4 regions of the Micromonospora sp. WMMD558 genome follow, and region 2 is predicted to be linked to each of the others. Evidence: riboswitches for the same ligand, from Rfam matches in the RefSeq annotation. Region 2 holds a riboswitch; each other region holds the start of a gene.

Region 1 (7,143 bases), 380 kb from region 2:
TCGCCGAGTCCCCGACGTACGCGGCCGGAGCGGCGCCGGTGAGGTGGCGGACCATCGCCACCATCCCGCCGTGGTACTGGAAGTAGTCGTCGGAGTCGACGATGTCGTGCTCGCGGGTGTCCTGGTTCTTCACGGCGACGGTGATGCGGGCGAAGGAGCGTTCCATGTCGGCGCGCGCCTCCCGCCCGTCGAGTCCGCGCCCGTACGCGTAGCCGCCCCAGACGGCGTACACCTCGGCAAGGTCGGCGTCGCTGCGCCAGTTCCGGGCGTCGATGAGCGGCAGCAGCCCGGCCCCGTACGCCCCCGGCTTCGACCCGAAGATGCGCGCGGTGGCCCGGCGCTCGTCGCCGTGCTCGGCGACGTCGGCGTCCACGTGGGCCTTGACGAAGTTGTCGGCGGCGGGCTCCGCCAGCGCCGCGACCTGCCGGACCGCGTCGTCGATGAGCGCCACGACGTGCGGGAACGCGTCGCGGAAGAAGCCGGAGATGCGGACGGTGACGTCGACGCGGGGCCGGCCCAGCTCGGCGAGGGGCACCACCTCGACGCCGGTGACCCGGCGGGACCGGTCGTCCCACAGCGGCCGGCAGCCGAGCAGCGCCAGCACCTCGGCGATGTCGTCGCCCTGCGTGCGCATCGCGCTGGTGCCCCACACGGTGAGGCCGACCGACCGCGGGTACGCGCCGGTGTCGGCGAGGTGCCGGGCGAGCAGCGAGTCGGCCAGGGCCACACCCACGTCCCAGGCGTTGCGGCTTGGGATGGCCTTCGGGTCGACGGAGTAGAAGTTGCGCCCGGTGGGCAGCACGTTGACCAGGCCGCGGGTGGGCGAGCCGGACGGGCCGGGCGGTACGAAGCCACCTCCGAGCGCGCCCAGCACCCGGTCGATCTCGTCGGTGGTGCGGTCCAGCCGGGGCACCAGTTCGGTGGCGGCGAAACGCAGCACGGCGGCGGCGTCCGGGACCGGCCGGCCGGTGACCTCCTCGACGACGGCATCGGCCTTGCCGGCGTCCCAGCCGAGCGTCTCCATGCCGACCACGAGCCGGCGGGCCAGGCCTTCGACGAGGTCGACGGCGTCGGCGGCGGTGACGGCCGGCCCGTCGACCGCCTCGGTGAGCGCCGCGGGCAGCGCCACCCGCTCGCCCGGCGACGCGAGCAGCGCCTGCTCGTCCAGGCCGTAACCGGCGGCGAGCGCCTGGCGCAGGCCGGGCAGGGCGCGGGCGCCGCCCCAGACCTGCGGGGCGCGCAGCACGGCGAGCACCAGGTTGACCCGCGCCTCGCCGGTCGGCGCGGCGGCCAGCACGTGCAGGCCGTCGCGGATCTGCACGTCCTTGACCTCGCACAGGTACCCGTCGAGGTGCAGCACGAAGTCGTCGAAGTCGTCGGCGGCCGGCATGTCGGCCTGGTGCAGGTCGTGGTGCAGCTCGGCGGCCCGCACCAGGTCCCAGATCTGCCCCTGCACCACCGGCACCTTGGCCGGGTCGAGGGCCTGCACGGTCGCGTACTCGTCGAGGAGCTGTTCCAGCTTCGCGAGGTCCCCGTACGTCTCGGCGCGGGCCATCGGCGGCACCAGGTGGTCGACGACGACGGCGTGGGCGCGGCGCTTGGCCTGCGTACCCTCCCCGGGGTCGTTGACGATGAACGGGTAGACCAGGGGCAGGTCGCCGAGCACGGCGTCCGGGGCGCAGTCGGCGGCCAGCCCGAGGCCCTTGCCGGGCAGCCATTCCAGGGTGCCGTGCTTGCCCAGGTGCACCACGGCGTCGGCGCCGAAGCCGCCGTCCGCGACCGGCGCCGACAGCCAGCGGTACGCGGCCAGGTAGTGGTGGCTCGGCGGCAGGTCCGGGTCGTGGTAGATGGCGACCGGGTTCTCGCCGAAGCCGCGGGGCGGCTGGATCAGCAGCGCCACGTTGCCGAAGCGCAGCCCGGCGAGCACGATGTCGCCGCCGTCGGTGTACAGCTCACCGGGCGGCTCACCCCAGTGCTCCCGCATCGCCTCCCGCAGCTCCGCCGGCACCTCCGCGAACCAGCGCCGGTACGTCTCCCCCGGCACCCGCGCCGACGCGGCGGCGAGCTGCTCCGGGGTGAGCCACTCCACGTCGTGGCCGCCCGCGGCGATGAGGGCGTGGATGAGCGTGTCCCCGTCGTCGGGGACCGGCGCGTCGCCCAGGTGGTATCCGGCGTCGGCGAGGGCGGTGAGCAACCGCACCGCGCTGGCCGGGGTGTCCAGGCCGACGGCGTTGCCGACCCGCGAGTGCTTCGTCGGGTACGAGCTGAGCACCACCGCGAGCCGCTTGTCGGCGTTCGGCACGTGCCGCAGCCGGGCGTGCCGCACGGCGATGCCGGCGACCCGGGCGGCCCGCTCCGGGTCCGGCTCGTACACCGACAGCCCGTCGGCGTCGATCCGTTTGAACGAGAACGGCACGGTGACGATCCGCCCGTCGAACTCGGGGATGGCCACCTGCATGGCCGCGTCCAGCGGGGACAGTCCGGCGTCGCTGCCGGCCCACTGCGCGCGGGTGCTGGTGAGGCAGAGCGCCTGGATCACCGGTACGTCGAGGGCGGCGAGCGCGCCCACGTCCCAGGCGTCCTCGTCGCCGCCGCCGGAGGCGTCGGCGGCGACCGCGCCACCGGCGGCGAGGACCGTGACCAGCAGCGCGTCGCAGCGGGCGAACAGTCCCAGCGGTCCGGCGCCGGCGGTCAGCCCGCGCAGCGAGCCGCAGAAGATCGGCAGGGCGTTGCCGCCGGCCGCCTCGACGGCGTCGGCGAGGGTGTCGACGAACGCGGTGTTGCCGGCCAGGGCGTGCGCCCGGTAGAAGACGATCCCGATGGTCGGCCGGTCCGGGTGGGCCGGCCGGTCGCCGTGGATCCCGTACGCCGGTGTGGGCGCGGGCGGGGCGAAGCCCTCGCCGGTGAGCAGCACCGTGTCGGACAGGAACCGGGCCAGCTGCGCCAGGTTCTCCGGACCGCCTTCCACCAGGTAGGACAGGGCCTCGGTGGCCACTCCGGACGGCACCGTGGAGACCGCCATCAGGTCCGCGTCCGGCACGCTCTCGCCGCCCAGCACGACCGTCGGCACGCCGGAGGCGAGCACCGCGGCCAGGCCGTCCGGCCACGCCGCCCGGCCGCCGAGCAGGCGTACGACGGCCAGGTCGGCGCCGTCGACCAGCGCCGGTACGGCGTCGGCCGCGACCCGGGCCGGGTTGGCCAGGCGGTAGTCGGCGCCGCTCGCGCGGGCGGCGAGCAGGTCGGTGTCGGCGGTGGACAGCAGCAGGATGGGCACGAGGGGGCTCCGGAGAGTGACGCCCGCCCCCCGGGGTGAGGCCGGTCGGGCTGGGGGCGAGGGATGGCTGCTCGGTCAGCGGATGCGGTGGGCCGGCGCGCGGCGCGACGGTGCGCCGGGGCCGGCGGCGAGCGGGCTCGTCAGGCGCGTGGTCGGCGCCGACCGGCCCGGCCGGTCAGGGCGAAGCGACCGGCCGGGCCGGTCGGGGCGACGCGTGCGGAGCGGCTGGGCGTCCGGGCGGGGCGGCGGCGGGCGCGTCGGCACGCGCGGAACGGATACGACGATCGTCGTCGATGGCGGGGACGCTGCGCGTCATCGGGTCCTCCTCGGGTGTCCACGCCCTGGGGTGCACCGACGGCCGAAGTATCCTGGCTCCCGGATCGACGCTCACCCCCGGCCTTCCAACCGCGCACGCGCGGCCGTGACTCGCGAGGGGGGATCGCTCCCCGGTGACAGTGGCGGGACCGCGCCGGAATCGCACCGGCTTCCTTCACTGCCGTCCGGCCGCGAATGCTGCCACACCTCCGACGGCCGGTCAACGCGGCCCACACGTGCCCGACGGTCCAGCTAGGATCGGTGTGATGGCGGACACCGACGGGGCGGCGAGCCCCGCCATCGAGTTCCATCACGTCGCCGGTCGGGTGTGGGCGACCCCTTTCGACCCGGATCCGGCCTGGGTCCGGCCCTCCGTCGCACTGGTCGCGGACGAGCGCGGCAGCGTGCTGGTCGACGCGGGCCAGAGCCCGGCGCACGCCGCCGAGATCCAGGTGGCGCTGCGGGCCGCCGGGCTCCCGGAGCCACGCTGGCTGGTCTACACCCACCACCACTGGGACCACGTGTGGGGCGCCTGCGCCTGGCCCGGCGTGGAGATCGTCGGCCACGTCACCGGCGCCGACCTGCTGCGCGCCGAGGCGGCCCGCCCGTGGAGCACCCGCTACCTGCGGGAGCAGGTCCGCGCCAACCCGCGGCTCGGGCCGAGCTTCCGGGCCCGGGCGCTCGCCGTGGACTGCTGGGACGACTTCGCGGTCCGGCCGCCCACGCGGACGTTCACCGACGGGCTGGACCTGCCCACCGGCGTCCTGGTCCGGCACGTCGGCGGCCACCACGCCCCCGACTCGACCGTGGTGGTCGACCCGGCCTCGGGCGTGCTGCTCCTCGGCGACAGCTGGTACCCGCCGCCGCTGCACCTGCGCTCGCCCGACGACGGGCCGGACCTGGCCCTGGTCCGCCGCCTGCTCACCGACGACGTCGGCTGGTACGTCTCCAGCCACAGCCCGACGATGACCCTCGACGAAGCGCGCGCCGCCGTCGCGGGGTGAGCGCCGGCGGGGCCGGCAGGACAGGCCCTAGCGGGCACGGCGCTCCGGGTGGGCCCGGTTCCAGGCCCGCATGCGCTCCGGGTACCCGGTCTTCGCGGCCTCGTACAACGGCAGGGCGAGCCGGTTCGCGAGGGCCGCCGCCACCCGGGGCGACCCGGTCCGGCGACGGATCCACTCACCGTCGTGGGCGATCGCCACCACCGTCGTGTTCGTCGCGGTCGTCTCCGGTTCCAGGTAGAACTCCACCCCGGTCCGGCTGGCCACGAACGCCTCCAGCGCCGCCAGATCCTCGCGGGTGGCCTCCCGGTCGAGCTTCGTCGCCGGTCCCTCGGACCCCCGGGTACGCGACCGCCGGCTGAACCAGCCCATGTGCGGCTCCCTCCCTCGGCGAACCTCCAGTTCAGCACGGTTTTCTGGCAGTCTCCTGCGAGCCCGGTGTGAGCCCCCTGGGCTAGGGCCTGGGCTAGGCTCGCGCGGATGCGCGAAGCGACCATGGACGCGGCACGGGACAACGCCGCCTGGTGCGACCTGGTGTGCCGCACCCACGGCCTGACCGGGGTGACCGACGCGGACGCCTGGTCGGTGCCGCGCCGCTCGCCGACCTGGTACCCGGACGCGGTCACCCTCCGCCCCGGGGTCGACGCCGCGACGCTGCTCGGCCGCATCGACGCCGGCCCGGGCGCGTCGGTCAAGGACAGCTTCGCCGATCTCGACCTCGCCCGGTTCGGCTTCCGGGTCCTGTTCGACGCGCACTGGATCCACCGACCGGCCGCCGCCGTCCACCGCCCGCCCGCCGCGCCGACGGCCGGCGCCGCCTCCGCTCCGCGGGTTCCCGCGGCACGGCCGGGCTCGCCGCTGACCCGGGTCACCACACCCGGGGGATTGGCCGGGTGGGCGGAGGCGCACGGCGGCGGGCCGCTGTTCCGCCCCGCCCTGCTCGGTGACCCGCGGGTCACCGTCCTGGCCCGCGTCGACGCGGGCGTGGTCGCCGGCGGCGCGGTCCTGCACCACGGTGGACGGGCGGTGGGCGTCTCCAACGTCTTCGCCCGCGCCGTCCCGCCGGAGGAGGTCTGGGCGGGCCTGCCGGGCAGCGCCGCACTGGTCGGCTACGAGTCGGGCGACGACCTGGCCGTCGCGCGATCGGTCGGCTTCCGCCCGGCGGGCCCACTGCGGGTCTGGCTGCGCGACTGACGCCGGCCCGGGCCGGGTCCGGCCGCACGACCGGGCCCGGCGCTCACCGCGACGGACGTCGGTCTCCGCGGCCGGACCGGGCTCGTCGGCCGTCAGTCGGCGGGTCGGCGGGTCACCGGCACCAGCGCGAGGGTCGGCAGCAGCAGGATCGGCACGACGAGCAGGGCGCGCAGCGTACCGACCCGGTCGCCGAGCAGGCCCAGCAGCGGCGGGCCGGCGAGGAAGGCGGTGTAGCCGATCACGGCGACCACGCTCACCCGGGCGGGGGCGCGGTCCTCCTCGTCGGCCGCCGCGCTCATCCCCACCGGGAAGCCGAGCGACGCGCCGAGCCCCCAGAGCGCCACGCCCACGACGGCCACCGGCCCGGAGCCGCCGAGCACCGCGATGCCCGCGCCGAGCACGGCGAGCAGGATCGTCGCGGTCAGCACGCGTACCCGGCCCCACCGGTCGAGGGCGAGGGTGCCGAGGGTACGGCCGAGCGTCATGCCCACGACGAACACCCCGAACACGGCGGCGCCGGCCGCCTCGCTGAGGTCGTACCCGTCGACGAAGGCGACCGCGACCCAGTCGTTGGCGCTGCCCTCGGCGAACGCCATGACCAGCACGAACAGTCCGATGAGCAGGGTCCGGGGCTCGCGCCAGGCGGCGAGCAGCGCGCGGCGGCGCGTCGCCGGCGAGGTGGTGTCGGCGGCCGGCGCCGTCTCGGCGGCCGGCAGGAAGGCCCGGGCCCCGAGCACCGTGCCGGCCAGCACCACCACCGCCGTCAGGGCGAGGTGGACGGACACGGGAACGCCGAGCCGGGCGGCTCCGGCGCCGAGCCCGGCCCCGGCCACCGAGCCGAGGCTCCACGCGGCGTGGAACCGGGGCATGATCGTGCGGGCGAGTCGCCGCTCGACCGCCGCGCCCTCGATGTTCATCGCCACGTCGCAGGTGCCGGAGCCGTAGCCGAGGGCGAACAGGCCGATCGCCACGCCGCCCAGCGAGCCGACCGTCCCGGCGCTGACGCCGGCGACCGCCAGGCCGAGCGCGACGAGCAGGGTCGCCAGCACCACCGTCCGGGCGGTGCCGAGGCGCTGGGCGACCAGACCGGACGTGGGCATCGCCAGGATCGCCCCCGCCGACATGGCGAGCAGCAGCAGCCCGAGGCGACCGGCGGTCAGGTCGAGCCCCTCACGGACCGCCGGCACCCGGGCGAACCAGGAGGCGACGGCGAGGCCGTTGAGGGCGAAGACCACCGCGACACCGGTGCGGGCGGCCCGCACCTGGCGGGGGGTGACGGTCGGGCCGGCCGGGGCGGTGACGCTACTCACGAGCGATGATCCTCTCCTGTGGGAGCGTTCTCCGGGAACCCTCTCACAG
Region 2 (7,143 bases):
GCGGCGGCGAGTCCGGCCGCGACGGCGGCGAACGCCTGCTCCCAGCCGACCTCGCGCAGCGTGCCGTCGACGCGCAGCAGCGGCCGGCGCAGGCGGTCCGGGTCGGCGAGGAGCTGTGGGAACGCGGCTCCCTTCGGGCAGACGAAGCCGTGGCTGAACACGTGGTCGTGGTCGCCCCGCGTGTGGGTGACCCGATCGCCGGTGATGGTCAGGGTCAGGCCGCAGGTGGCCTCGCAGAGCGGACAGGTGCGGTACGCGGTGCGCGTCGCGGTCGTCTCCGCCATCGCGGGCCCCGTCCGGTCGGTCGGTTCGACGGCTGGCATCCCCTACTCCTCCGCGACCTGGAGCACCAGCTTGCCGAGGTTCTCACCGCGGAACAGCCGGAGCAACGTCTCGGGAAACGCGGTCACCCCACCGGGAACAACGTCCTCCATCGAGCGCAGTTGGCCGGCCGCCAACCACTCGGCCAGCTTCGCGACGGCCTCGGAGTACCGGTCGGCGTAGTCGAAGACGACCATTCCCGTCATGGAGGCGCGGTTCACGAGCAGCGACAGGTAGTTGCTCGGCCCCTTGACCGGCTCGGTGTTGTTGTACTGGGAGATGGCGCCGCAGATGACGATGCGGGCACCTCGGGCCAGCCGGGTCAGCACCGCGTCGAGGATGTCGCCGCCGACGTTGTCGAAGAACACGTCCACCCCGTCCGGGGCGTGCTGGCGTAGCGCTTTCTGCACATCCTCGGACCGGTAGTCGATCGCCGCGTCGAACCCGAACTCGTCGACCACCAGTCGGCACTTCTGCTCGCCGCCGGCGATGCCGATGACCCGGCAGCCCAGGAGCTTGGCGATCTGGCCGACCACACTGCCGACCGCGCCGGCCGCCGCGGAGACCACGACGGTTTGCCCGGGCTGCGGGCGGCCGACGTCGAGCAGGCCGAAGTAGGCCGTGATACCGGTCATGCCGAGGGTGCCGAGATAGACCGGAAGCGGTGCGAGCGCGGGGTCCACGATGGTGACGTCGCGCCCGTCCGACACGCAGTACTCCTGGACGCCGAAGGCGCCGGACACGTGGTCGCCGACCGCGAAGCCGGGGTGCCGCGAGGAGACGACCCGGCCCACCGCGCCGGCGCGCATCACCTCGCCGATCTCGACCGGCCGGATGTACGACCTGGCCGCGTTCATCCAGCCCCGCATCGCCGGATCGAGCGAGAGGTACCGCACCTGCACGAGGAACTCACCCTCGCCCGGCTCCCCGACCGGCACCTCGGTCAGCTTCCAGTCGGTCGGCCGGGGCAGCCCGACGGGACGCGCAGCCAGGAGCAGTTGACGGTTGATGCGCTTCATCTCGGCGGTCCCTCGATTCTCGCGGCTGACGGATGGCTGAACGTGCACGGCGACAGGCTCGGGCCGCAGCTCGACACGGCCATCACGGCTGGGCGTACCGACCGGTCGGTTTGTAGTCAAGCTACGTTCACGCCGCAACGGAAGCAAGCACCACCCGAGTCCGGGCCGCCGCCCACGGGTGAGATCCGCCTCTCACCCCCGGTGGAGCGCCCACGCTCCGCCGCGTGACACATCGTGAAATGTTGATTACAAGGGGTGTCGCCTGCCGGGGGTGGGTGGCTACGGTGGCCGCGGTCGCCGCGGCACGTCAGGCCAGCTGGTGTGTGCCACGACGCCGATGGGACTCATCGTGCTGCGCCACGCCGAGATGCATCACCTGCTTCGCGACCCCCGGCTGGCGCAGAGCGGCGAGCGCTGCCTGGAGCTGATGGGCATCTCCGACGGACCACTGCACGACTGGCATCCCGAGCTGGCCGGGCGCCTGCGCGGCCTGGTGCTCTTCGCCACCTGGGCGGGCCGCATCCTCGACCGGGCGCCGCAGAACCGGCTGCAGATCCCGCTGCTGGAGACCGGTGTCCTGCAGCGGATCGCGCGCACCCGTACCGGAGGTGTGCTGTTCGGAGCCGCGCAGTGCGGCACCCGGCCGTCACCGGCCATGATCTCCGTGTTCCGCGAGGTCTTCGTCCGGCAGAACCACCAGCCGCTCATCCCGATCGTGCGGGCCTTCAGCCGGGAGGACCACTATCCCCGGCTGGACGAGATCACCGTACCGACCGTCGTCGTGGTGGGCTCGGCGGACCGATCGACGCCCCCGAGCCACTCGCACCGGCTCGCCGCCGGGGTGCCCGGAGCGCGGCTGGTGACCGTGACGCCGGACACATGCTGAACTGGGAGGCGCCGGACGTTCTCGTGGAGACCATCGCGTCACTCCAGCCGTGACACCCGCGCGGCCGAGCGGTCGACGACCGAGGGCGCCGGGACGGTCAGAAGTCGTCCGGCGTGCGCATCCGCTCGCGCACCCAACCGCCGGCCGGCTTGAGCCGGCCCGTACCGCTGAACTGCCCGCTGCCGCACGTGCCGCCGGTGAAGACCGCGCCGGAGCGGAAGTCGTCGGAGTAGTTCCAGCTCACCCAACTGATCTTCCTGCTCGCCAGCAGGTCGAGGTAGCGCTGGGTCATCGTGAAGTTGTTCGGACCGTCGCCGGAGGCCTCCTGGCTGCCGAACTCGGTCACGAAGATCGGGAGCCGGTCCGCCGCGCGCGCCAACGTGTCGTAGTACCGGTCGCCGTGCGAGGCGGCGTAGAAGTGGAAGACGTACATGATGTTGGTCGCGGCCACCGGGTTGGCGGCAATGGTGTCGACGCCACCACCGGTCCCGGAGACACCGAGCGACGACCAGTCGGGGGTTCCGACGAGCACCACGGCCTCCGGATCCCGCTGGCGGATGACGGGGACGACCTGGTCGGCGTAGCTCTTGACGGCGCTCCAGCTGACGCCGTTCGGCTCGTTGGCGATCTCGTAGAGGACGTTCGTCTTGTCGCGGTGGCGGTCGGCGATCTCGGCGAAGAAGGTACGGGCCCGGGACAGGTTGTGGTTCGGATCCCCGGGGGTGAGCATGTGCCAGTCGACGATCGCGTAGAGGCCGCGGGCGGTGGCCAGCTCGATGTAGTGATGGACCAGGTCGGTGAAGCGGCGCGGATCGGTCTCGTAGCCGCCCTCCTGGACGTACATCGAGATCCGCAGGACGTCCGCCCGCCACTCCTGCGCGAGGACGTCGAGGGAGGCGGGAGTGACGCAGTTGGCGTACCACTGGAGGCCGTGCGTGCTCATCCCCCGCAGTTGGATCGGCTTGCCGTTCCGGTTGCACAGTTGCCGTCCGCAGACCTGGAGCTGTCCGTTCGCCGCCACCGGCGTGCTGGCGGGAGGCGCGGTGGTCGGTGGAGGCGGGGGTGGGCTCGTCGTCGGCGGTGGGGTCGCGTCACACGGCTGGCCGTTGAGCCGGCAACCGGTGGGGCTGCCGGACCCGTTGCCGAGAAGGCCGAACGTCACCGAAGTGCCGGGAGTGAGCGTGCCGTTCCAGGACCGGTTGGTGAAGCTGTAGTGCTGCCCGTCCCGGGTCATCAACGCGTCCCAGTACGAGCCCACGCTGGTACCCGCCGGCAGGTCGAACTCGACGCGCCAGGAGTCGAGGGTGCTGCCGCCCCGGTTGGTGATGGTGTACCGGCCCTCCCAACCAGATCCCCAGTCGGAGGTCTTGACGAAGGTCGCGGTCGGCGTGGCCGCCGCGGCCGCGGTGGCGCCGACGGCCACGGGGACCGCCGCCATGACCGCGACGACGCCCGCCAGGACGAGATTCCTGACGTTCAGCTTCACAGGTCCTCCGGTGGAGACGTCGCCCGAACGGCTCGCGCGGCCGGCATCGGGACGGCGCCGCGGCGCATCGCAATCGAACTATAAACATACTTAAATGTTCTGGCAACGGGCGGTCGAGGCCCACCGGCGGTCCGTGATGGCGGGCGAGCGCCAGCAGGGCCACGCGCAACTGCGGTAAGGAACGCGGAGAGCCGCTCCCCCACCGTGTCACCGGCCGGCGTCCCGGGGAGCAACGACGAGCCGCGATATCCCGGGCGGCCGTAGCGTCAGTTCCCGGCTCGGCCGGAAGCGTCGACGGTCGACACGGGGGTGCCGAGTTCGACGGTACGGGAGACGGTGCAGAGCCGGTCGTGCGACTGCTGCAGCGACCGGGGCAGCGCCGCACGCGCCTTGTCGCCGTCTTCGTCCATCGGGAATTCCACGGTGAACTCGACCGTGAGGTTCCGCATCCGGTTCCCTCCGGTCTCGTCCCGGACCTTGTCGCCGCTGACCTTGACGGTGAACCGGGTCGGCTCGGCGCGGCGGCTGGTGATGTGGTCCACGTCGATCGCGGTGCAACCGCCGATGGCCGCCAGAAGCAGCTCCACCGGTGTGAAGCTGGCGTCCTCACCCGCGCCCATCGGCAGCGATCCGCCGCGGACGTTCCGCGCGACGTACTGCCCGACGCTGGTGCGCTCGATCTCGACGGAGCGGAAGGTGTCCTCACTCATGACCGGGACGCTACCCAACCGGGCCGGTGGCCGCCGGGAGAGGTGGATGATCGGGTGAGACGAAGCTGACACGCCGACGCGACATCTAGTGTTGCTTGCTCGACGGTGTCGGCATATATGGTGTTCCCCGCAGCTGGTTCGGCCGTTCCCGCAGGGGCGGTCGAGGCAAGAGGGAACCCGGTGCGAGTCCGGGACTGCCCCGCAGCGGTGAGTGGGAACGACCGCCGTCATCGAGCACTGGGCCTGATCGGGCCTGGGAAGCGACGGCCAGTAGGCGACCGGCGACCCCGGTCAGGCCCGCGAGTCCGAAGACCTGCCAGCGCGCCGTGCGCCTGTGCGCGCGGCGGTCGGAGGTCGCGCGGGACGACCGACGCCAGCAGCCGGGCCTGCCGTCCGTCGGGTCCGCTGGCGTTCTCCCGCGTCCGAGGGCCATCGGAGACAGCGCGAGGAGAGGTCATGACGGTCGTACAGGAGAGGCTCGCGTCCGGCGCGGGCGCACCGGAGCCGCGCCGGCAGGTGATGCAGGTCCGCAAACGCAACGGCGACGCCGAGCCGGTGGACGTCAACAAGATCGTCAAGGCGGTCGAGCGGTGGGTGGCCGACCTGGACGAGGTGGACCCGATGCGGGTCGCCACGAAGACGATCAGTGGTCTCTACGACGGGGCGACGACCGCGGAGCTGGACAAGTTGTCGATCCAGACGGCGGCGGAACTGATCGGCGAGGAGCCGCAGTACTCGAAACTGGCGGCGCGGTTGCTGGCCGCGTACGTGGACAAGGAGGTCCGCGGGCAGGGTGTGGCGAGCTTCAGCCAGTCCATCCGGTACGCCCACGGGCTGGGCCTGATCGGTGACGACACCGCCGCGTTCGTGGCCCGCAACGCCCGCAAGCTCGACGACGCCGTGGACCCTGTCGGTGACCTGCGGTTCGAGTATTTCGGGCTGCGCACCGTCGCCGACCGCTACCTGTTGCGCCACCCCGAGTCGCGGCTGGTGGTGGAGACGCCGCAGTACTGGCTGCTACGGGTGGCCTGCGGGCTGTCCGGGACGCCGGGCGAGGCGATCCGCTTCTACCGGCTGATGTCGTCGCTGGCGTACCTGCCGAGTTCACCCACGTTGTTCAACTCGGGCACCCGGCACACGCAGATGTCGTCCTGCTTCCTGGTCGACTCGCCACGGGACGAGCTGGACTCGATCTACGAGCGGTACCACCAGGTGGCGAAGCTGTCGAAGTTCTCCGGCGGCATCGGCATCGCCTGGTCGCGGGTACGCGGCCGGGGCGCGCTGATCCGCGGCACGAACGGCAGGTCGAACGGCATCGTGCCGTTCCTCAAGACCCTCGACGCCGGCGTCGCGGCGGTCAACCAGGGCGGCCGTCGCAAGGGGGCGGCCTGCGTCTACCTGGAGCCGTGGCACCCGGACATCGAGGAGTTCCTGGAGCTGCGGGACAACACCGGGGAGGAGTCCCGGCGTACGCACAACCTGAACCTCGCCAACTGGATCCCGGACGAGTTTATGCGCCGGGTGGAGGCGGACGGCGACTGGTCGCTGATCGACCCCTCCGACGCGCCGGAGCTGCCCGACCTGTATGGCGAGGAGTTCGACGCCGCCTACCGGATCGCCGAGAAGAAGGCGGTCCGGACGGTCAAGGCCCGAGACCTGTACGGGCGGATGATGCGGACGCTGGCGCAGACCGGCAACGGGTGGATGACGTTCAAGGACCCGTCGAACCGGCTGTCCAACCAGACCGGCGTACCGGGCAACACCATCCACCTGTCCAACCTGTGCACCGAGATCCTCGAGGTGAACAGCGACACCGAGACCGCGGTGTGCAACCTCGGCTCGGTCAACCTCGGCGCGCACGTCACCGGGGACGGGGTCGACTGGGAGAAGCTGCGCTCGACCGTACGCACCGCGGTGGTCTTCCTCGACCGGGTGATCGACATCAACTACTACCCGGCCGACCAGGCCGCGGCATCGAACCCGCGCTGGCGGCCAGTCGGGCTCGGCCTGATGGGCCTGCAGGACGCGTTGTTCACCCTGCGCCTGCCGTTCGACTCGGCCGAGGCGAAGGAGCTGTCCACCCGGGTGCAGGAGGAGATCTTCCTGACCGCCCTGGAGACGTCGGCCGGCCTGGCGGAGCGGTTCGGCCCGCATCCCGCGTACGCCGAGACCCGCGCCGCCCGCGGTGAGCTGCACCCTGACCTGTGGGGTGTCGAACCCGCCCAGACCGAGCGGTGGGCGGCGCTGCGTTCGGCGATCGCCGCGCACGGCCTGCGCAACTCGCTGCTGGTCGCGATCGCGCCGACCGCCACGATCGCCTCGATCGCCGGCTGCTACGAGTGCATCGAGCCGCAGGTGTCCAACCTGTTCAAACGCGAGACCATGTCCGGTGAGTTCCTCCAGGTCAACACGTACCTGGTCCGCGAGCTGAAGGCGCGGGGACGGTGGACGCCGGAGATCCGCGACCAGATCAAGCGCGCCGAGGGATCGGTGCAGGGGATCACCGATCTGCCCACCGACGTGCGGAAACTGTTCCGCACCGCCTGGGAACTCCCCCAGCGGGCACTCATCGACCTCGCCGCCGCCCGCGCACCGTACGTCGACCAGTCGCAGTCGCTGAACCTGTTCATGGGGGCGCCGACCATCGGCAAGCTGTCGTCGATGTACCTGTACGCCTGGAAGTCCGGGCTGAAGACCACCTACTACCTGCGTTCGCGTCCC
Region 3 (7,143 bases), 1.9 Mb from region 2:
GTGGGCGTGGGCACGGCGGATCCACGTGTCGAGATATCGGTCGGGCGGCAGGTGTGTCGGCACCAGGACGATGTCGCTGGCGCCATCGGTGACGGCGGCGTCGAGCGCGTCGTGCAGTGACGGCCTGGCTCCGTCGAGGAAGCACGCCGACACGGGGGCGCCGAGCGCCGGGCGGAGGTCGGCGGCGAGGCGGTGCACGGTGTCGTGGCCCGCGGTGTGGGTGACGGCGCGGGCGACCAGCAGGACGTGGCGGGTCATGACGCGGGCGGGTGGTAGGTGATCACGGGCCGCCCGGTGGTCGGGTGCGGCGCGACGTCGGCGTGGACGCCGTACACGTCGGCGAGCAGGTGCGGGGTGAGGACCTCGGCGGGCGGACCGGCGGCGACGACCCGCCCGGCGGCCAGGACGACCACGGTGTCGCAGAACATGGCGGCGAGGTTGAGGTCGTGCAGCGCGGCGAGGGTGGTGATGCCGGCGCGACGGACGAGGTGCAGCAGGTGCAGTTGGTGGCCGATGTCGAGGTGGTTCGTAGGTTCGTCGAGCAGCAGCAGGCGTGGTTGTTGGGCCAGGGCGCGAGCCAGCTGCGCCCGCTGCCGTTCCCCACCGGAGAGGGTGTGCCACCGGCGGTCGGCGTACCCGTCGAGGTCGACGCGGGCCAGCGCGTCGGCGGCGGCGGCGCGGTCGGCGGCGCTGTCGGACCACCGGGAGCGGCGGTGCGGGGTACGGCCCAGCAGCACGACCTCGATGACGGTCAGGTCGAGGTCGGTGTCGGCGTGCTGGGCGAGCAGCGCGGCCCGGCGAGCGAGGGTGGTCCGGGGCAGGGTGGCGACGTCGTCGCCGTCGATCGTCACCTGCCCGGCGTGGGGTGTGGCGAGGCGGGCGGCGACGCGCAGCAGGGTCGTCTTGCCGCAGCCGTTGGGGCCGAGCAGCCCGACGAGGCTGCCCGCCGGAACCGCGCAGGTGACGTCGTGGAGGATCCGTCGGGCGACGACCGCCCAGGAGACGCCGGTGACGCTGAGCATCAGCCGCGTACCTCCCGTCCGCGCAGGAGCACCACGAAGGCGGGTACGCCGAGCAGCGCGGTCAGCACGCCCACCGGCAGTTCCCGGGGTTCGAACAGGGTCCGCGCGGCGGTGTCCACCCAGACCAGGAAGATCGCGCCGGCGAGGACGACGGCCGGCAGGAGCCGCCGGTGGTCGGCGCCGGTGAGGAACCGCACGGCGTGCGGCAGGATCAACCCGACGAAGCCGACCGCGCCGCTGACGGCGACCAGCGCCGCGGTCAGCAGCGCGGTGGCGACGAGCAGCAGCCAGCGCACCCGGGTGACCGCGACGCCGAGGGTCGCCGCGGCGTCCTCGCCGAAGGCGAAGGCGTTGAGCGCGCGGGCGTGGGCCGCCAGCAGGACGAGCACGACGGCCAGGACCGGTACGGCCCACGCCACGGCGGTCCAGTCGACGCGGGCCAGCGAGCCGGAGAGCCAGAACGTGAGGCTCTGGGTGGCGTGCGGGTCGGCGACCCACGTGACCACGAACGAGGTGGCGGCCGCGCAGAGCTGTGCGACGGCCACCCCGGCCAGCACCACCCTGGTCGGGGCGAGCGCGGCCCGCCGGCCGGACACCGCGACCACGACGGCGAACGCCGCGAGCGCACCGGCGAACGCGCCCCCGGTGAGGGCGGCGACCCCGCCGCCGAGGCCGACGACGAGGACCGCCACCGCGCCGAGGGACGCCCCGGAGGAGACCCCGAGCAGGTACGGATCAGCCAGGGGATTGCGGGTGACGGTCTGCATCACCGCGCCGGCCGCGGCCAGTCCTGCCCCGACCGCGGCGGCGCCGAGCACCCGCGGTAGGCGTAGCCGCCAGACGATGTGCTCGCGCAGCAGCGGGACGTCGGCGTCGACGATACCCAGGCGGTCGGCCACCACCGCCCACACCGTCGACACCGAGATGTCGGCCGGCCCGACGGTGACGGCGGCACCGATCGACCCCACCAGGCCCGCGAGCAGCAGGACCAGCAGCGTCCCGGTGCCGAACCGGTACCGGACGGCAGCGGCGGCTGCTGCCGGCCCGGCATCCCGGCCGGTTCCGACGGGGTGGCCGGTCTCGGCGGTGCGCGCCGCCATGGGGCTCAGCGGTCCGCTCCGGGAAGCTGTACCACTCCCTCGGCGAGCGTCTCGATCCCCTGCACCACGCGCACGCCGGCCGAGGTCGACGAGAACGGGATGACGACGAACCGCTGTCCGGCCACCGCGGGCAGGTTCTTCAGCGTGGGGTGCTGGGTCAGGAACGCCTTCTTCGCGGCGGCGGCGTCCCAGCTCGCGTCGACCAGCACGATCACATCGGGGTTCCGCTCGATGGCCGTCTCCCAGCTGGTGTCGGCCCAGCTTCCGGCGAGGTCACCGAAGGTGTTGCGCACCCCCGCCGCTGACATGATCATGTTGGGGCTGCCGCAGCAGGCACCCACGCTCGGCGCGTCCGTGCCGGCGTCCCACCACAGCACGGACACCTGGCCCGCGCCGTCGAGCCGGGCGGCGGCCGCGGTGATCCGGGCCCGTTGGTCGGCGATGAGCTTCTCGGCCCGCTCCGGCACGCCGAAGACGGCGGCGACGTCCCGGATCTCGGCGAAGACGTCGTCGACGGTCAGCGTGGCCGGTCGGTGCTGCTTCGGACAGCCCGCCGGGGACAGGTAGGTACCGATGCCGAGTCCCGCGAGCGCGGCGCGGTCGCCGACGCCCTCGTCTCCGAAGGCACTGTGGAACGAGGCGTAGACGAAGTCCGGCTCCGCGTCGAGCAGCGCCTCCTTCGACGGGTACTTCTCCGACAGCACCGGAATCGAGGCGTACGTGGCGGCGTGCTCGGGCAGGATCGCGTCGTCCAGGTACGCCGTGCCCGCCAACCGGTCGCCCAGACCGAGCGCCAGCATGATCTCGGTGGCGGGCTGGTTGAGGGTGACCGCCCGCTTCGGCGGCGCGGCGACGGCGACCGGGGTGCCGCAGTTGGTCACCGTGACCGGCGCGGCCGACGCCCCGGCCGTGGGCGTGTCGTCCGTGGCGCAACCGCCGAGCAGGACGAGCAGGATGGACAGTGGCGCGGCAACGCGCCGGGACAGGGTGGGCCGCATCGCGCGCACGCGCATCGGGACCGCCTTCCAGCACCTCGTGGACGGGTCATCGCTGTGCCGTGGCCGGTCTCCTGGCTGACGGGAGGTACGTCCGTGGCCGGCCTTCCCAGGCGCGTGGCGCCCAGTGACCTCGCAAGCGACGAGGGCCGCGGACTTCCCGATCACAGTGGCGAGGGCCGCGCCGGCATCGCACCGGCTTCCCGAACACCACGGCAGCGTCACCCTAGCCTGTCGGCCGTCGCCTCGTCACGGTGACGAACGCCATCTCCGATCGTCGGGTGGAGACGTCCCGCGGACGCAGGCCGATCAGGGCCTCATCCCGTGCGTCGTGCGTCGGCAGGAAGGCCACGGGCGGTAGGCGTCACCGTCGACGACGGCTTCTGACCAGTGGTCGGCGGTGGGCGGCCGGATCGTCGGCCAGCACTGCGGTGAGACGCTCACAGACGCAGTCGGCCGGGCTCGCGTCGGCGAGGATCTCCTCGATCCGCGCCAGACGGGCCCGCGCCTCCCGCAACTCGTGCTCCAGCCGGGTCGCCCGGGCGGCGCGGGCGCCGACCTGGCGGCGGGAGGCGTCCAAGCGGTCGAAGTCCTCCGGCCGTACCGCCACCCAGTCGGCGCCGTCCACCACCACCGCGACCCTGTCGATCTTCTGGCCCATCCGTCACCTTCTCGTCGCGCGCGGACATCCCGCTGCCGCGACGGCGCGCCGTCCCGCAGGACGGACGCGCCGGCCACAATCGCTCATCGCCCCATACGATAGACAACGGTGCTGGTTCGCCGTGTCCACAATGCGCACGGCGTCGTAAGAGGGAACCCGGTGCGAGCCCGGGACTGCCCCGCAGCGGTGAGTGGGAACGACCGCCGTCATCAAGCACTGGACCGCGAGGTCTGGGAAGCGACGGCCAGTAGGCGACCGTACCGGTCACGCCCGCGAGTCCGAAGACCTGCCCGCACCGCGCACGCCACCCGGCGTGTGCCGCCGACGGTCTCTCGGGACGGCCGGGGCGGAAGCCGGTACGTCGCCGTACCCCTTCCCTCCCTGCCCTCCCGCACGGCCTCGGGCACTTCGAGGGAAGGATCCCATGAGTACCGCATTCGGTCAGAGCACCGTGCTCGGTTACCCGCGTATTGGCGGCAACCGTGAGCTGAAGAAGGCCGTCGAGGCCTACTGGGCGGGCAGAATCGACGCCGAGGATTTGGCGAAGACCGCTGCCGCACTGCGGGTGGAGGTTTGGCGTACGCTGCGTGACGCGCGCCTGGACGCGATCCCGTCCAACACGTTCTCCTACTACGACCACCTGCTCGACACCGCCGTCGCCGTCGGGGCGATCCCGCACCGGTTCGCCCGGCTCGGCCTGTCCGACCTGGACACCTACTTCGCCATGGCCCGCGGCGCCGACACCGAGCCAGCGCTGGAGCTCACCAAGTGGTTCGACACGAACTACCACTACCTGGTCCCGGAGGTCGGCCCCGAGACGGTCTTCGCCGCGAATCCCGCCAAGGCGTTGAACGAGTACCGGGAGGCGCGCGACCTGGGTGTCCTGACCCGCCCGGTGCTGGTCGGGCCGGCCACCTTCCTCCTGCTGGCCAAGCCGACCGAGCCGGGCGGCGAACCGTTCGACCGGTTGACCGATCTGGTCGACGTGTACGCCGATCTTCTGCGTTCCCTCGCCGCCGCCGGTGTGCAGTGGGTGCAGCTGGACGAACCCGGCTACGTCGCCGACCGGAGCGCCGCCAAGATCGAGGCGCTGCGGGAGGCCTACACCCGGCTGTGCGCGGTGGAACAACGGCCGGCGATCTTCGTCGCCACCTACTTCGGTGATCTGGGGGACGCCCTGCCGGCCCTGCTCGACACACCTGTCGAAGCGGTCGGTCTGGACCTGGTCGCCGGGCCCGGCAACCTGCAGCGGCTCGCCGGTGCGGGTCCGCTGCACGGCAAGACGATCGTCGCCGGTCTCGTCGACGGCCGCAACATCTGGCGTACGGATCTGCGCGCGGCGGTCGCCTTCGGCGCCGTCGTCACCGGGCTCGCCGACCACGTTGCGGTGTCCTCGTCGTGCTCGCTCCTGCACGTGCCGGTGGACCTGTCCGCCGAGACCGCGCTCGACCCGGCGCTACGCCAGCGGCTGGCCTTCGCCCGGCAGAAGGTCGACGAGGTCGTCCTGCTGAGTCGTGCCCTGCGCAACGGCACCACGTCCCTGCCCGAGCGGCTACCGCCCACTCCGGCGACGTGGCGCAACGAAGCCGTACGCGGCCGGCTCGCCGCGCTGCGTTCCACGGACCGGCAGCGTGGCGCCTACCCGGAGCGTGCGGCGGCGCAGCAGGCCCGGCTGAGCCTGCCGCCCCTGCCGACCACGACCATCGGCTCGTTCCCGCAGACCGGCGAGCTGCGCAAGGCTCGCGCCGAGCACCGCGCCGGCCGCCTCGACGACGCCGCCTACACCGAGCGGATGCGCGCCGAGGTGGAGCACGTCATCCGGTTCCAGGAGCGGCTGGGCCTGGACGTGCTCGTGCACGGCGAGCCGGAACGCAACGACATGGTCCAGTACTTCGGCGAGCAGCTGGACGGGTTCGCCGCCACCGAGCACGGTTGGGTGCAGTCCTACGGCTCCCGCTGCGTCCGTCCGCCCATCATCTACGGCGACGTGGCCCGCAGGGCATCGATGACAGTCAGCTGGTCGACCTACGCGCAGTCGCTGACCGACCGGCCGGTCAAGGGCATGCTCACCGGCCCGGTGACGATTCTGGCCTGGTCGTTCGTCCGCACCGACCAGCCGCTCGCCGACACCGCCGACCAGGTGGCACTCGCCCTGCGCGACGAATGCCGCGACCTCGAGGCGGCCGGCATCCGGGTGATCCAGGTCGACGAGCCGGCGCTGCGCGAGACGCTGCCCCTGCGCGGATCCGACCAGAAGGCGTACCTGGACTGGGCGGTCGGCGCGTTCCGCCTGGCCACCTCCGGCGTCGCCGACGACACCCAGATCCACACCCACCTGTGCTACTCCGAGTTCGGCGAGGTCATCACCGCCATCGACGCCCTCGACGCCGACGTCACCAGCATCGAGGCGTCACGCTCGAGGATGGAGGTCCTCGACGACCTCGCCGCGATCGGCTACCGCCGCGGCGTCGGGCCCGGCGTCTGGGACATCCACTCGCCCCGGGTGCCGCCACGTGCCGAGGTCGTCGACGCGCTACGCCGGGCCGTGGCGGTGGTACCAGCCGAGCGGCTGTGGGTGAACCCGGACTGCGGACTCAAGACCCGCGGCTACCCCGAGGTCGAGGAATCCCTGGAACACCTGGTCACCGCCGCCGCCGAGCTTCGCGGCACCTGACCCGCCGGGCCGGGCGGGACGACGCGTCCCGCCCGGCCCGCCCGCGACCGGTCTCGGTTCAGTCCTTCAGCGGGTACGGGACGAAGGTGCTCCGGTTCTCGTCCAGGTCGAGCCGGCGGCTGATCGGCGCGGCGGCCCGCTGCGGGCAGGTCATCCGCTCGCAGGTCTTGCAGCCCGGGCCGATCGGCGTGGCCGCCTCCGCCGCGTGCAGGTCCATCCCGGCGGAGTAGACCAACCGGTCGGCATGCCGCGTCTCGCAGCCCAGGCCGATCGCGTAGACCTTTCCCGGCTGGTTGTAGCCGCCGTGGTGACGGGTGATGGTACGGGCGATCCACAGGTAGCGTTGCCCGTCGGGCATCGCGGCGACCTGGACAACCACCCGCCCGGGCGAGCTGAACGCCTCGTAGACGTTCCACAGTGGGCAGGTGCCGCCGGTGTGGGAGAACGGGAAGCCGGTGGCGGACTGTCGCTTGGACATGTTGCCGGCCCGGTCGACCCGGACGAATGAGAACGGCACCCCACGTGCGCGGGGGCGTTGCAGGGTGCTGAGCCGGTGGCACACCGTCTCCCAGCCCATCGCGGAGTGCTGGGTGAGGAGGTCGATGTCGTACCGGCGCTGCTCCGCCGCCGCCAGGAACCGCTCGTAGGGCAGGATCAGCGCGGCGGCGAAGTAGTTCGCCAGTCCGACCCG
Region 4 (7,143 bases), 130 kb from region 2:
AGCTGGTCAACATCGGCACCCTGTTCGCGTTCGTTCTCGTCGCCGCGGCGGTCATCCTGCTGCGCCGTACCCGCCCGGACCTGCCGCGCGGCTTCCGCGTGCCCTGGGGGCCGGTGATACCGGTCCTCGCGATCGTCGCCTGCGTCGTGCTGATGCTGTTCCTCACCGTGGAGACCTGGCTGCGCTTCGTCGCCTGGATGGTCCTGGGACTGTTCGTCTACTTCCTGTACAGCCGCCGCAACAGCCGGCTCGCCCGCGGTGCGCAGGACGGCCCGCCGATGCCCGGCCGGCCGGACCTCGACACGGGGTTCGGCTCCGCGTCACCCCCGCCGCGGTAGGCCGGCCGCGGCCATCGACACCGCACGACCGCGCATTCCCGGACCTTCACCGACCGTGCTGTGATGGTGACTCTCCCTGGATCGGAAGGGTGTGCCGCACATGGATGATCTGAAGGTCGTGTCGCAGGAGGAGTGGCTGGCCGTCCGCACGGAGCTGCTCGACCGGGAGAAGCACCTCACCCGGCTGCGGGACGAGGTGACCGCGCTGCGTCGCCGGATGCCGGCCGTCGTCGTCGAGAAGGACTACCGGTTCGCGGGACCGGACGGGCCGGTACGGCTCCGCGACATGTTCGAGGGACGACGGCAGCTCGTCGTCTACCACTTCATGTTCGACCCGAGCTGGAGCGAGGGGTGCACGAGCTGCTCGTTCCTGGTCGACAACCTGGGCCACCTCGCGCACCTGCACGCCGGTGACACCACGTTCGTCGCCGTCTCCCGCGCGCCGCTGTCGTCCATCGCTCCGTTCAAGGACCGCATGGGCTGGACCTTCCCCTGGTACTCGTCCCACGGCAGCGACTTCAACTACGACTTCCACGTCACCCTCGACGAGGCGGTGGCGCCGGTGGCGTACAACTACAAGGACCGCGCGACCCTGGAGCGGGAGGGGCTGGCGCACCACCTGCACGGCGAGGCGCACGGGCTGAGCGTCTTCGTCGCCGACGCGGACGACCGGGTCCTGCACACCTACTCGACGTACGGCCGCGGTCTCGACGCGGTGCTCACCACCTACCACTACCTGGACCTGACGCCGCTGGGCCGGCAGCGGTACGTCAACGAGTTCCCCCACCACGACCGGTACGAGGGGGTCACCGCGAACGCCGGGCACTGCCACTGACGGCACGCCGGCCCCGGCCCGGCCAACCGGCCGGGCCGGGGCCGCCGGCCCGGGCGGGCGTCGCGGAGTGCGCACATCACGAGATGACGGTCGCGCCGCCCCGGTGTGACGATCCGGGGGTCGTTCGCCTACCGCGATCAGGAGGCCACCGCCATGAGTACCGGCTTGTCGATCGTGCTGTTCCCCGTCGCCCTGGGCATCGTCATGCTCGGTCTCGGGCTCACCCTCACCGTGGACGACTTCCGTCGCGTCGTGACCTACCCCCGGGCCGTCCTCGTCTCCCTGGTCTGCCAGATGCTGGTCCTGCCGGTCATCTGCCTGGGCCTGGTGGTCGCCGCCGGCCTGCGCGCGGAGCTGGCGGTCGGGATGATGCTGCTCGCCGCCTCGCCCGGCGGCAGCACGGCCAGCCTCTACAGTCACCTGTTCAAGGGCAACGTCGCGCTCAACGTCACCCTGACCGCCGTCAACTCGGTGCTCGCGCTGTTCACCCTGCCCCTGATCGTCAACCTGTCCGTGGCCGCGTTCATCGGCTCGGACAGCTCGATCGGCCTCCAGTTCGACAAGGTCTTCCAGGTGTTCGCGCTGGTCCTCATCCCGATCTCGATCGGGATGGCCGTCCGCCGGCACCGTCCCGACTTCGCCGCGCGCATGCAGCGCCCCGTGAAGATTCTCTCCATCGTGGTCCTCGTCGTGGTGCTCACCGGCGCGGTGATCGGCATCAAGGACGAGCTCGCCGCCGCCGTCGGCGCCGTCGGCCTCGTCGCCCTGCTGTTCAACCTGGTCAGCCTGGCCATCGGGTACGCGGCGCCGCGCCTGTCCGGCGTCGGGCACCGGGAAGCCGTCGCGTCCTCGTTCGAGATCGGCATCCACAACGCGACCCTGGCCATCACGATCGCGCTGAGCCCGGCCCTGCTCGGCAACAACGACATCGCCATGCCGCCGGCCATCTACGGCACCGTGATGTTCTTCACCGCCGCCGTCTTCGGATTCGTCGCCGCCCGCCGTCCCCACGCCGACGCCACCCACCGGCAACGAACCACGGCGGCGTGACCGCAGCCGGCAACCGGTCCCGCCGCCTCGCGGTGGAGCCGGCCGGCACGGTACGTCCCGGCGGCGCCCACCCAGGGCAGGATGGACGTGTGCACATCGAGCCGGTCGACTGCGCGCCCGAGCAGGCGTTTCCGCGAGCGATCCTGCGGCAGCGCTGGGACGATCTCACCTTCCTGCACTGGGCGGTCGCACCGGATCTGGTGGCGCCCCTGCTGCCGCCCGGCACCCGACCGGACATGATGGACGGTTCGACCTACGTCGGTCTGATCGGCTTCCGCATGGTGGGGCTGGGCCTGGGCCGAGGGCCGGGGGTGCCGTACTTCGGCACCTTCTGGGAGACCAACGTGCGGCTGTACTCGGTCGACGACACCGGCCGGCGTGCCGTGGTGTTCCGCTCGCTCGACGCGTCCCGGTTGGTTCCGGTGCTGGTCGCCCGGGCGACACTGCGGCTGCCGTACCTCTGGTCGGCGATGCGCCTGGACCGCGATGGTGACCGTCTCACGTACCGGCTCCGGCGCCGCTGGCCCGGTCCGGCCGGCACGACGAGCCGGATGGCGGTCCGGGTGGGCGAGCGGGTCGTCGACCCGACCCCGCTGGAGCACTTCGTCACCGCCCGGTGGGGTCTGCACACCCGGGCGTGGGGCCGCACCCTGCACCTGCCGAACTGGCACCCCCGCTGGCCGTTGCACCGGGCCGAGCTGCTGCATCTGGACGACGAGCTGGTCACCGCCGCCGGGCTTCCGCCGCCGACGGCGCATCCGGTCAGCGTGCTCTACTCGCCGGGTGTCCCGGTCCGGTTCGGCCCACCGGTCGGCCTGCGGAGCTGACCGTCACGGCCCCGCCGGGTCGGCGCCGGCCGTCGGCTCCGCGTGGGCGAGGAGAGCGGCCAGCTCGGCGGGGGAGTGGGGTCGGGCCCTCGGCGGTCGGCGAGGCCACAGTTGACATTGTGGCGTCGCCGACCGTAGCGTCCGGGGCGACGATGTGTGCGGAAGCCGGTGCAATTCCGGCACGGTCGCGCCACTGTGACCGCGTCCACCCGGTAGGCAAGGGGTGACGCGGAAGTCAGACCCGCCACCGTCACTGGAACCCGTTGTGGGACGCGTGATCCCGAGGAGGTTGCCCGTGTCCAGCCCGTCTTCCGCCCTGCCCCGCCCGGTCACCCCGCCCGTCGCCATTCCGTGGCGTGAGCTGCAGCCGTGGCTGCTCTTCGGCACGGTGCTGGCCCTCGTGCTGCTCTACTTCGTCGGCACCGAGCAGGGTGTCTTCCAGGTGGTCAGCGGTGCGAACGTGCACGAGTTCGTGCACGACGGCCGTCACCTGCTCGGCTTCCCCTGCCACTGACGGGCGGGTCCGAAACCATGCTGTCACCCCGCGCCCTGCTCGTCCGCGGCATGCTCGCCGGCCTCGCCGCCGGACTCCTGGCATTCGTGTTCGCCTACTTCGTCGGTGAAGGTCCGATCGACCAGGCGATCGCATTCGAGGAGGCCAACGCCGCACCGGAGCCGGCCGTGGCCGGCGAGCCGGAGGGCATCAGCCGGACGGTGCAGAGCACCGTCGGCCTGCTCACCGCGTCGCTCATCTACGCCGTCGCCCTCGGCGGGATCTTCGCGATGGTGTTCGCCGCCGCCTACGGGCGGATCGGTCGGTTCGGCCCGCGGGCGACCGCGGTGCTGGTCGCGCTCACCGGGTTCGTGGTGGTCGCGCTGGTGCCGTGGCTCAAGTACCCGGCCAACCCGCCGGCGACCGGCGACCCCGACACCATCGGTCGACGCACCTCGCTGTTCTTCCTGATGATGGTGATCGCGCTCGCCGGGGTGGCGCTCGGCGGATACCTCGGCCGAGCGCAGGTCGCCCGGCTCGGCACCTGGAACGCGGGCCTCGTCGGAGCCGGCGCGTTCGTCCTGGTCGTCGGGCTCGCGCTGGCGCTGCTGCCCTCGATCGAGGAGGTCCCGGAAGGCTTCTCGCCGATCCTGCTCTGGAACTTCCGGCTGGCGTCGCTGGGCACCCAACTCGTCGTGTGGACGACGCTCGGTCTGGTCTTCGGCCTGATGGCCGAGCGGGGCGCACGCCTGTCGCGGCAGCCGGTGCCCGTGGCCGCCGGCCGGTAGGTGGCAGCGCCGCCGCGACCGCCGTCCGAACCACGCGACGCCCGGCAGGCGCTGGCGGCGGCCTCCGTGCTGGGCCCCTTCTTCGCCTGGTCCCCGTGGTCCGACCGGGCGGGCTGGCGGCCACTGACCGAGCTGCTCGACGGCGACGTCCTCGCCGAGCGGGTGGACGCGGCGGCCACCACGCTGCGTACGCGGTGCGATCTGCCGGCGGACGCCGTACCGGTGCGCGTCGTCGCGTCGGTCACCTTCCTGGGCCTGGCGGCGCGGCTGGTGTCCCCGCCGCTCGGGGCGGCTGTCGTGGGTGGTGCCCTGCCGCTCGCGGGCTCGGAAGACCTCTGGTGGCGTCCACCCACAGCCGGGCCCTGGCCGCTCGCGCACGGCCCGCTCGACGTGCTGCCCACCGGTGACCTGGACGATCGTTCGGTCTCGGCGGCGCTGGTCGAGACCGCGGCGCAGGGCCCGGTGCGGCTGCTGCTGGACGCATTCCGAGCCCGGTTCCGACTGTCACCGCAGGTCCTGTGGGGCAACGTCGCCTCCGCCCTGGCGGGCGCTGCCGGGGTGCTCGCCGATGCCGCGCCGGCGCACGCCGAGCGGGCCGGCGCGGTCCTGGCGGGGGCGCTGGAGCTGCCGCCGCTTGCCGGCACCGGCACCCTGGTCCGGCCGGATCCGAACCGGGTCCGGTGGTTCCTGGTGCGGCGAAACTGCTGCCTCTACTACCGCATTCCGGGCGGCGGAACGTGCGGTGACTGCGTGTTGACGTCCCCGGCTCAGCGGTGGCGGCACTGGCGGTCGGTACTGGCCGGGCCGGCGAAGCCGCCGGCGTGAGCCGCTGAGGCTCACCGGCGGCCCGGTCAGGACCGGGACGGTCGGGCGGCCCACTCGGCGGCCACCCGGTGCGGGTCGCCGGTCCGGAACTCCGGCGGCTCGTGCAGCAGGAAGTCCCGGTGGCTGATGTTCCAGGCGTACGCCCCGGCCATGGCGAAGACCAGCACGTCCCCCACACCGATCGGCCCCGCCGTGGTCGACCGGGACAGGACGTCCCTGGGGGTGCAGAGCTGCCCGACCACGGTGACCGGCCCGCCGTCGGTGCGGGCACCGTCGGCGTCCCGCCGACGGTGCACCGTGAACGGTTGCGGATGCCCCTTCGCCGCGGGCGTGCGCAGGTGGTGCGTGCCGCCCTCCACCACCACGAACCACTCGCCGTGCGAGCGCTTCACGTCGACCACCTCGGCGAGGTACGCCCCGCAGTAGGCGGTCACCGACCGCCCCGGCTCGACGCGCAGCCGCAGCCGCGGGTGTGCGTCGAGGACGTCCGCCAGCGCCCGGCTGTAGCCCACCCAGTCGAACCGTGCCGCCGGGTCGGCGTAGTCGACGGCCATGCCGCCGCCCACGTCGACCTCCGCGGCCCCCACCTCGGCGACCGACCAGCGGACCACGGCGGCGGCGACCGCCCCGGCGAGCGCGGCGTCCAGCCCGCTGGCCAGGTGGGCGTGGACGCCCCGCACCTCGACGCCGGTGGGCGGACGGCGGACGCACTCCACCGCGTCGGCCGGGTCCATCCCGAACGGGCTGGGCCCGCCGCCCATGACCAGGCTCGCCCCGGGGGCGGCCACCGGGAGGTTCACCCGGAGCAGCACCCGGGCGGACGTGCCCGCCGCGGCGGCCAGCGCGCCGAGGCGGCGCAGCTCGGCCGGCGACTCGACGTGGACGCGGTCCACCCCGGCGGCCAGGGCGGCGGCGAGGTCCTCGTCGGTCTTGCCGGGCCCGGCGTACGCGGCCGGCACCAGTCCGGGCAGCACCTCGGCCATCCGCCGCAGCTCGCCGCGGCTGGCCGTCTCGAACCCGTCGACGACCGGAGCGAGGGTCCGCAGCACACCCGGGTCCGGGTTCGCCTTGACGGCGTACAGCAGCTCGACCCGGCGCGGCAGGGCGGCCCGGACGGACCGGACGTGCGCGGCCAGCCCGTCGAGGTCGTGCACGTACACCGGCCGGGTCACCGCGGTCCACCGAACGGGTTCGGCACCGGCACGAACGGCGCGGCGCGGTCGGCGTCGCGCCGCCACCGGACCAGGAGGTTCGCCTTGGCCACCAGTGGCTCGCCGCGCAGCAGCGCACGCAGTTCGGGAGGATCGCCGAGGTCGGCGGCCACCGCCTCGACCACCGCACCGACCTCCCGCCACAGCAGCGGCTCGATGCCCGGCCGCGCGTCGGCGAGCGCGCCGCAGATCCCGGCCAGGTGGTTGACGAACAGGCAGTAGACGACGCGGCGGCGGGCGTCCCGGGGCCCATACGCGGCCTGCGACGGGACGCCGGCGGGCCAGCCGGCCCACCGGCTCGTGTCCAGCTTGACCCCCTCCAGGTCGCGCAGCAGCATCCGCACCGGGCGGCGTTCGGCGTCGAGCACCGCGACCACGTTCTGCAGGTGCGCCTCGTGCACGACGCCGTGCCGGAGCCAGCTGCGCAGCACCGCCGGCACCAGCAGCCCGACGTACGCCCGCCACCAGGTCACCGGGTCCGCCACCGGGAGCGGCGTGGCGGCCAGCGCCGCCGCCAGCAACGGGGTGTCCCCCGGCTCCAGGTGGGGGCGCAGGCCGGTGCGCAGGATCGTGCCGTACGCCTCGTCGGCGTCCGGAGCGTCGACCGTGCGATAGGCGGGCTCGGCGAGCAGCGCGACCCCGGGCGGCATGGGCAGGCGGGACAGCAGCTCGGTCAGGGCGACCGCTCCGGTGAGCTCGTACCGCGCGTTCTTGCGCAGGCAGTTGGTGATCCGCACGTGCAGGCTGGCCTTGACGAACAGGTCGGCCTCGGGGGC

What was found. A riboswitch is a leader RNA that binds a small molecule or an ion and turns the genes downstream of it on or off. The one in region 2 is predicted to bind cobalamin.
Region 1: another riboswitch for cobalamin. It lies ahead of cobN (cobaltochelatase subunit CobN); the one in region 2 lies ahead of ACN26Y_RS18830 (ribonucleoside-diphosphate reductase subunit alpha).
Region 3: another riboswitch for cobalamin. It lies ahead of ACN26Y_RS27635 (ABC transporter substrate-binding protein); the one in region 2 lies ahead of ACN26Y_RS18830 (ribonucleoside-diphosphate reductase subunit alpha).
Region 4: another riboswitch for cobalamin. It lies ahead of ACN26Y_RS19365 (CbtB domain-containing protein); the one in region 2 lies ahead of ACN26Y_RS18830 (ribonucleoside-diphosphate reductase subunit alpha).

Annotation. Positions count from the first base shown of each region.
Region 1 is NZ_CP186061.1:4,306,316-4,313,458, reverse strand. Features, by position in the region: partial or broken gene cobN (cobaltochelatase subunit CobN) at 1-3,280, opposite strand, end outside; cobalamin riboswitch at 3,636-3,765, opposite strand; gene ACN26Y_RS20550 (MBL fold metallo-hydrolase) at 3,856-4,593, shown strand; gene ACN26Y_RS20545 (hypothetical protein) at 4,621-4,962, opposite strand; gene ACN26Y_RS20540 (hypothetical protein) at 5,071-5,784, shown strand; gene ACN26Y_RS20535 (MFS transporter) at 5,877-7,094, opposite strand.
Region 2 is NZ_CP186061.1:3,924,925-3,932,067, reverse strand. Features, by position in the region: gene ACN26Y_RS18855 (molybdopterin-dependent oxidoreductase) at 1-323, opposite strand, end outside; gene ACN26Y_RS18850 (NADP-dependent oxidoreductase) at 327-1,340, opposite strand; gene ACN26Y_RS18845 (hypothetical protein) at 1,678-2,226, shown strand; gene ACN26Y_RS18840 (cellulase family glycosylhydrolase) at 2,324-3,712, opposite strand; gene ACN26Y_RS18835 (OsmC family protein) at 3,979-4,422, opposite strand; cobalamin riboswitch at 4,540-4,758, shown strand; gene ACN26Y_RS18830 (ribonucleoside-diphosphate reductase subunit alpha) at 4,879-7,143, shown strand, end outside.
Region 3 is NZ_CP186061.1:5,828,751-5,835,893, forward strand. Features, by position in the region: gene ACN26Y_RS27620 ((2Fe-2S) ferredoxin domain-containing protein) at 1-258, opposite strand, end outside; gene ACN26Y_RS27625 (ABC transporter ATP-binding protein) at 255-1,022, opposite strand; gene ACN26Y_RS27630 (iron chelate uptake ABC transporter family permease subunit) at 1,022-2,122, opposite strand; gene ACN26Y_RS27635 (ABC transporter substrate-binding protein) at 2,128-3,135, opposite strand; cobalamin riboswitch at 3,165-3,347, opposite strand; gene ACN26Y_RS27640 (hypothetical protein) at 3,482-3,778, opposite strand; cobalamin riboswitch at 3,874-4,086, shown strand; gene metE (5-methyltetrahydropteroyltriglutamate--homocysteine S-methyltransferase) at 4,203-6,452, shown strand; gene ACN26Y_RS27650 (short-chain fatty acyl-CoA regulator family protein) at 6,511-7,143, opposite strand, start outside.
Region 4 is NZ_CP186061.1:4,052,052-4,059,194, forward strand. Features, by position in the region: gene ACN26Y_RS19345 (amino acid permease) at 1-338, shown strand, start outside; gene ACN26Y_RS19350 (DUF899 domain-containing protein) at 439-1,173, shown strand; gene ACN26Y_RS19355 (bile acid:sodium symporter family protein) at 1,327-2,223, shown strand; gene ACN26Y_RS19360 (YqjF family protein) at 2,313-3,050, shown strand; cobalamin riboswitch at 3,154-3,313, shown strand; gene ACN26Y_RS19365 (CbtB domain-containing protein) at 3,346-3,564, shown strand; gene ACN26Y_RS19370 (CbtA family protein) at 3,582-4,331, shown strand; gene ACN26Y_RS19375 ((2Fe-2S)-binding protein) at 4,398-5,156, shown strand; gene ACN26Y_RS19380 (alanine racemase) at 5,183-6,328, opposite strand; gene ACN26Y_RS19385 (IucA/IucC family protein) at 6,325-7,143, opposite strand, start outside.